2 regions of the Streptomyces sp. WMMB 714 genome follow, and region 2 is predicted to be linked to the other one. Evidence: predicted binding sites of a transcription regulator. Region 2 holds the regulator's gene; the other holds the start of a gene.
The links. The regulator HspR, encoded in region 2, represses chaperone genes until heat shock. The targets are predictions, from matches to a motif close to TTGAGNNNNNNNNNCTCAA.

Region 1 (3,407 bases), on a different contig from region 2:
GACGGCCTGGGCGAGCACCTGGGCCAGCTCCGTGCGGGCGCCCCGGCAGCGGGCGCGGACACCCCGGAGTGGCACGGCTCCGGCGGCGCGGCCGCGGAGGGCGTCGCAGCCGCAGGCCAGGCGCCTCCCGGAGACCGGTTACCGGCGCGGTCCGGCAGTGCCGAGTGGAACCTGCTGACCGACGTGGTCTCCTGGTCCGCGGAGCTGTACGCCATCTTCGGGCGTGCCCCGTCCGAGGGCCCGCTCTCCCTGGACGAGCTTCCCTCGTGGGTGCTGCCGGACGACCAGCCGCTGCTCGCCGCGGCGGTGACGGACTGCCTCGTGGACAGCCGCCCCATCGACCGCGAGTTCCGCATCATGCGGCCGGACGGCGCCGTACGCACGCTGCACCTCCTCGGGGAACCCGTACTCGACGACCAGGGCGGCACCGCGGCCATGTGGGCGGTCGTCCGGGACGTCAGCGAGCTGCGCCGGAGCGAGCTGGCCGTCCTCGAGACGCGCGAGACGGTGCGGCACGAGCAGCACGCGGCGCAGGCCGAGCGGCGGATCGCCGTCGAGCTGCAGGAGTCGGTGCTGCCGCAGTGGCGGGGCTCGCGGCGCTTCTCCCGCTCCGGCGGGCACGCCGACGGCTCCCTCGACATCGCCTCGCACTACCTCCCGTCGGCGACGAGCACCCTCATCGGGGGCGACTGGTACGACGCCCTCGAACTGCCCGACGGAGCCACGCTGCTGTCCGCGGGCGATCTGACCGGCCACGGAGTCGCCGCGACGTCGGGGATGGCCATGCTGCTGGGCGCCGTCCGCGGCATGGCGGTGGCGGGCGTCGAGCCGGGGGCGCTGATGGGTCACCTGAACCAGCTGCTCGACTCCGCCGCACAGCCGGCCCTGGGCAGCGCGGTCTGCTGCCGCTACCGGCCCGCGGACCGCACGTTGACGTGGTCGCAGGCCGGGCATCCCGCACCGCTGCTCTTCCGCGGGGGCGAGGGGCGCGTGCTGCGGCCGCCGGAGGGTGTCCTGCTGGGCGCGGCCCCGGGCGCCGCCTACGGGCAGCGCACCGAAGTGCTGGAGGCGGGCGACCTGCTCGTCCTGCACACCGACGGACTCACCTCGTACGGCGACGCCCCCTCCGGGACTGCCCTCGATCCCCTGCTGCCCGGCGGGCATGTGCAGGACGGCGGCTCGCAGCGGCTGCTGGCCCTCGCCGGCCGGTTCGCCGCTGCGCGTACGGCTCAGGAGTGCGTGCGCGCCGTCGTCGAGGAGTTCGGCGACCGCGAGGGCCGGGACGACGCCTGCGTGCTGGTCGCCCGGGTCAGCGGCTGACACCGCGAGGCGCGGCGCCCACCGCCACTGTTCGGTGTGCGCCTTCGCGGAGGCGCCGCGGGTGCTCACACGAGGCCGACCGCCGTCAAACCGACCCCCGGCAGCCCTTGACACTGCCCCGCTCAACTTTTATGCAGGGAGTGTAGGCATTCGCCGGCCTTGCGGCAGTGGGGCGCGGCAGGCCGGTGGCGGCACCGGCCATGGCCCGTTCGCCTGCTGCTCCGGGGCCGCTCGCCGATTTTCGCGACGGCGACGGCGGAGGAGGAGAGGTGAGTCGAGGTGGCCCGAGCAGTCGGAATCGACCTGGGGACCACGAACTCCGTGGTGTCCGTTCTCGAGGGCGGTGAACCCACCGTCATCCCGAACGCCGAAGGAGCCAGGACGACCCCGTCCGTGGTGGCCTTCGCCAAGGGCGGGGAGGTCCTCGTCGGCGAGGTCGCCAAGCGGCAGGCGGTGACGAACGTGGACCGCACCGCACGCTCGGTGAAACGGCACGCGGGAGATCCGGAGTGGCGCTTCCCGGAGTCCGGCGACGTGGACGGCAACCGGTTCACCGCGCAGGAGATCTCCGCCAGGGTGCTGCAGAAGCTGAAGCGGGACGCCGAGGCGTATCTCGGGGAGGACGTGACCGAGGCGGTCATCACGGTGCCCGCCTACTTCAACGACTCCCAGCGCACCTCCACCAAGGAGGCCGGTGAGATCGCGGGCCTGAACGTCCTGCGGATCATCAACGAGCCGACGTCGGCGGCCCTGGCCTACGGCCTGGACAAGGAGGACGACCACACGGTCCTCGTCTTCGACCTCGGCGGTGGCACCTTCGACGTCTCGCTCCTGGAGATCGGCGACGGCCTGGTGGAGGTGAAGTCGACGTCCGGCGACACCGGCCTCGGCGGCGACGACTGGGACCAGCGGGTCGTCGACCATCTGGTGAAGCAGTTCAGGAACGGCCACGGCATCGACCTGTCGAAGGACAGGATGGCGGTCCAGCGGCTGCGGGAGGCAGCCGAGAAGGCCAAGATCGAGCTCTCGTCCGCGACCGAGACCACCGTCAACCTCCCCTACATCACGGCCACGGACGAGGGTCCGCTGCACCTGGACGAGAAGCTCACGCGCGCCCAGTTCGAACAGCTCACCGCGGACCTGCTGGAGCGCTGCAAGGAGCCGTTCCACGCGGCGGTGAGGGACGCCGGCATCGAGGTGTCGCAGATCGACCACGTGATCCTGGTCGGCGGGTCCACGCGCATGCCGGCCGTGACCGAGCTGGTGAAGGACCTCACGGGCAAGGACCCGCACAAGGGCGTCAACCCGGACGAGGTCGTCGCCATCGGGGCGGCGCTGCAGGCCGGAGTGATCAAGGGCGACGTCAAGGACGTCCTGCTGCTCGACGTCACCCCGCTGTCCCTGGGCATCGAGACCAAGGGCGGCGTCATGACCAAGCTGATCGAGCGCAACACGACCATCCCGACGAGGCGTTCCGAGGTCTTCACCACGGCGGCGGACAACCAGCCGTCGGTGACGATCCAGGTCTTCCAGGGCGAGCGCGAGATCGCGGCCTACAACAAGAAGCTCGGCTCCTTCGAGCTGACGGGCCTGCCCCCGGCACCGCGCAACGTCCCCCAGATCGAGGTCGCCTTCGACATCGACGCCAACGGGATCATGCACGTCTCCGCCCGCGACCAGGGCACGGGCAAGGAGCAGAAGATGCAGGTCACCGGCGGCTCCAGCCTGCCGAAGGAAGAGATCGACCGCATGATGCGGGAGGCGGAGCAGTACGCCGAGGAGGACCGCCGGCGCCGCGAGGACGCGGAGACGCGCAACCAGGCCGAACAGCTCGTCTACACGACGGAGGACTTCCTCAAGGAGAACCAGGAGAAGGTCCAGGGCGACGTCAGGTCGGAGGTGGAGGAAGCAGTCGCGGATCTGAAGGAGCGCCTCAAGGGCGAGGACACCACCGCCATCCGCCAGGCGAGCGAGCGGGTCGCCGCCGTCAGCCAGAAACTCGGGCAGGCGATGTACGGCGACGCCCAGGCAGGCGCCGCGGGCGGTGCCGCCGCAGGCGGGGCAGCGGACGGGACCGAGTCCTCCGG
Region 2 (3,407 bases):
GCTGCTCTTCGGTAGCGCCCCGGCCGGCCGGGACCGTACAGCCCGGTCCGGCGGGTACCCCCACTGCACTGTTCAGCATCCAGCAAGTTGAGTCTATTCCACTCAACTATAGGGGCGTTAGGTTCGTTCCCATGACGCGTACGCCTTCCTCCCCCGCACCGCTTCCGGCAGCCGACGTCTCCGAAGCCCTTGCCGCCTTCTGGCGGGAACGCCACTACGCCACGCTCACGACCCTCAGGCCCGGGGGCACCCCGCACGTGGTGCCCGTCAGCGTCACCTTCGAACCGGGTACGGCGACGGCCCGCGTCGTATCGCGCCGGACCAGCAAGAAGGTGCGGAACATCGCGGCGGCGGGCGCCGAAGGCATGCGGGTGGCGCTCTGCCAGGTCGACGGCGGGCGCTGGTCGACACTGGAAGGCCGCGCCCGCGTACGTGAGGACGCGGACGCGGTCTCGGACGCCGAGCGCCGCTACGAGGAGCGCTACGGCCGCCGGCCCCGCCCCAACCCCGAGCGCGTGCTCATCGAGATCGCCGTGGACCGCACGATGGGGCGCGGCGTCTGAACGGGCCCGCCGCCCGTGCTGCCACGGAACCCCCGGCCGGGGCAGGGCGCGGCCGGGGCGGGGAAGGGAGCAGACGGAGCAGACGCCGGGGCAGCGGCTCAGCGGCCCCCGATCTCCTTCAGCAGCGTCTTCGCCGACTTCGGGTAGGGCCGCCCCAGCAGTTCGTCGTCCGAACCGACGGACGTCACGGCCACCAGCGTCCCGGCACCCCGCGACTTGTCGAAGTCCCGCAGCCACGGACCGCCGCTGACGCCCTGCGTCAGCCGGCACGGCTCGAGCGCCAGGGCCCCGACGTTGGCCGCCGCGATCTCACCGCGGCCGTAGCGGCGTGCCTCGCCCGCGCAGTAGTTCAGCGACTCCCCGTCGTAGGGCGAGGTGACCGGGTAGCCGAGCGTGGCCGTCGTGCCGCCCGGAACCGGCTCCGTCTTCAGGGTATTCGCGCCGTGCACGTCCTGGATGGTGCGCCCGCCCCGCTTCTCCATCCGCAGGAACGCCCAGTCGTGCGGGAGGATCGCCTCCAGCTCCTTGCGCACGTCCCAGCCCGGTGCCGTCCGCCACGACGTGGCCTTCCAGCCCTTCGCGAGGACGGCCTTCGGGCCGCCCTGCCCCTCGTAACCGGGCTGGAAGTAGATCGCCTGCGGCTTCTGCGGACGCTCCGGGCTGGCGATGCAGTGCGCCGCCGTCGCGACGACGCTGCCGCTCGGAGAGTCGACGACGGCTGCCGAGCACGACTCGACCTGGTTGTCCGACAGCTTCGCGACAAGCCTCCCGACCGTTCTGACCGTCCCGTGCGGCCACCGGCTCCCCTCGGAGGGCGGCGGGTAGGGCGCCGGAGCGCCGGCCGCGCCCATCACGGCCAGGGCGGTGGTGCATGTCACGAAAGCGGTAAGTGCCGCGCGTGTCGACGTCATGCCCCCACGCTCGGCCTGACCCGCCCCTGCGGCCAACTGCACACACCCGGTCGGGTTACACGTGCATGTTCCGCCTCGCACAGCCGTACGTGTCGGGCAGGCTGCACGGCGGCCCTGCCGAGCGGGGGCGCCTGCCAGGGGCCGCCGGGGCCCCGCGCGTCCCTGCCGCACCGAGGCCCCCTGCGCGCCGGACGCGCGAGGGGGCCGTTCGGGCAACTGACGTGCTCAGTCGCGGCTCTTCTTGGGACGCCAGACGACGAGCGCCCCGGACTGCGGATGCACGTCCTGGTACGGCACGAGGTCCCGGCGGTACGAGGCGTGGACCTGGGCCTCGCGCTGCTGCATGGCCGCCGCTGCGCCCTCGACCGCCTGCTGCAGTTCGACGACGCGCGACTTGAGCGCGGCGACCTGGTTCTCCAGTTCGATGATGCGCTTGATGCCCGCGAGGTTGATGCCCTCGTCCTGGCTCAGCTCCTGCACCTGACGCAGCAGTTCGATGTCCCGGGCGGAGTACCTGCGGCCGCGGCCGGCCGCCCGGTCCGGCGAGACGAGACCCAGACGGTCGTACTGCCGCAGCGTCTGCGGGTGCAGGCCCGAGAGCTGAGCGGCCACCGAGATGACGTACACCGGTGACTCGTCCGTCAGCTGATAAGGATTGCGTCGTCCGCCCCGGCCGTTCACCTCAGTCTCCCTTCGCGGCCTTGAACAGCGCGGCCCTCGGGTCCTCCGCCGCCGTCGCCTCGCGGTAGGACTCCAGGATGCCCTTCGCCTTGTCGCTCAAATCCTTCGGAACCGATACGTCGATCGTGACCAGCAGGTCGCCGCGCGTCCCGTCCTTGCGCACGGCACCCTTTCCGCGTGCCCGCATCGTACGACCGCTCGGCGTGCCCGGCGGCAGTTTGAGCGTGACGGGCGGACCGCCGAGGGTGGGCACCTTGATCTCGCCGCCGAGCGCCGCCTCCGGGTAGGTGACCGGCACCGACACCGTCAGGTTGTCGCCGCGGCGGCCGAAGACCGGATGCGCGTCGACGTGCACGATCACGTAGAGGTCGCCGGCCGGGCCGCCCCGCTCGCCGGGGGCGCCCTTGCCGCGCAGCCGGATGCGCTGCCCGTCGCTGACGCCCGCCGGGATGCGGACCTGCATGGTGCGCGAACTCGTCGCCTTGCCGGAGCCCTTGCACGTGTCGCACGGGTCCTGGGCGATCAGGCCGCGGCCCTTGCAGTCCAGGCACGGGTCGGTCAGCGAGAAGCCCCCACCGCCGCCGCGTGAGACCTGACCGGTGCCGACGCAGGTGGGGCACACCCGGGGCGTGCCGTTCTTGTCACCCGTGCCGGCACACGTCTTGCACGCCGCCGAGGAGGACATCCGCAGCGGCACGGTGGCACCGTCGACTGCCTCGGTGAAGCTGAGCGTCACCTCGGACTCGACGTCCTGGCCGCGCCGGGGCTGGGTACGCGTACCGGCGCCGCCACGGTTGAACAGACCTCCGAAGACGTCGCCGAGACCGCCGCCGAAGCCGCCCGCGCCACCGGGGCCGCCCGGGCCGCCGCCCGGCTGGCCGCCCCCGAAGAGGTCGCTCAGGTCGAAGTTGAATCCGCCCGCGCCACCGGGGCCGCCGGGCCCGCCCGTCCTGATCCCGCCGTTGCCGAACAGGGTGCGCGCCTCGTCGTACTCCTTGCGGCGCTTGGGATCGCCCAGTACGTCGTACGCCTCGGAAGCGTTCTTGAAGCGCTCCTCGGCCTTGGCGTCGCCCCGGTTGGCGTCGGGGTGGTTCTCACGTGCGAGCTTCCGGTAGGCCTTCTTGATCTCGGCCTCGGTGGCGTCCTTCGGGACACCGAGAACCTTGTAGTAGTCCTTCTCGATGAAGTCCTTCGTACTCATCCGCGGCGTCCCTCCTCCCGCTCGGTACCCCGGCCGGGGACCGGCCCGAGG

Region 1: dnaK (molecular chaperone DnaK) is a predicted target of HspR. The motif match lies at 1,428-1,446, and genes of this name have one in related genera.

Annotation. Positions count from the first base shown of each region.
Region 1 covers NZ_FMHJ01000009.1:238,259-241,665, reverse strand. The annotation lists gene H181DRAFT_RS18470 (PP2C family protein-serine/threonine phosphatase) at 1-1,320, shown strand, start outside; gene dnaK (molecular chaperone DnaK) at 1,600-3,407, shown strand, end outside.
Region 2 covers NZ_FMHJ01000004.1:368,378-371,784, reverse strand. The annotation lists gene H181DRAFT_RS09460 (pyridoxamine 5'-phosphate oxidase family protein) at 132-563, shown strand; gene H181DRAFT_RS09455 (trypsin-like serine peptidase) at 662-1,474, opposite strand; gene H181DRAFT_RS09450 (heat shock protein transcriptional repressor HspR) at 1,700-2,155, opposite strand; gene dnaJ (molecular chaperone DnaJ) at 2,157-3,356, opposite strand.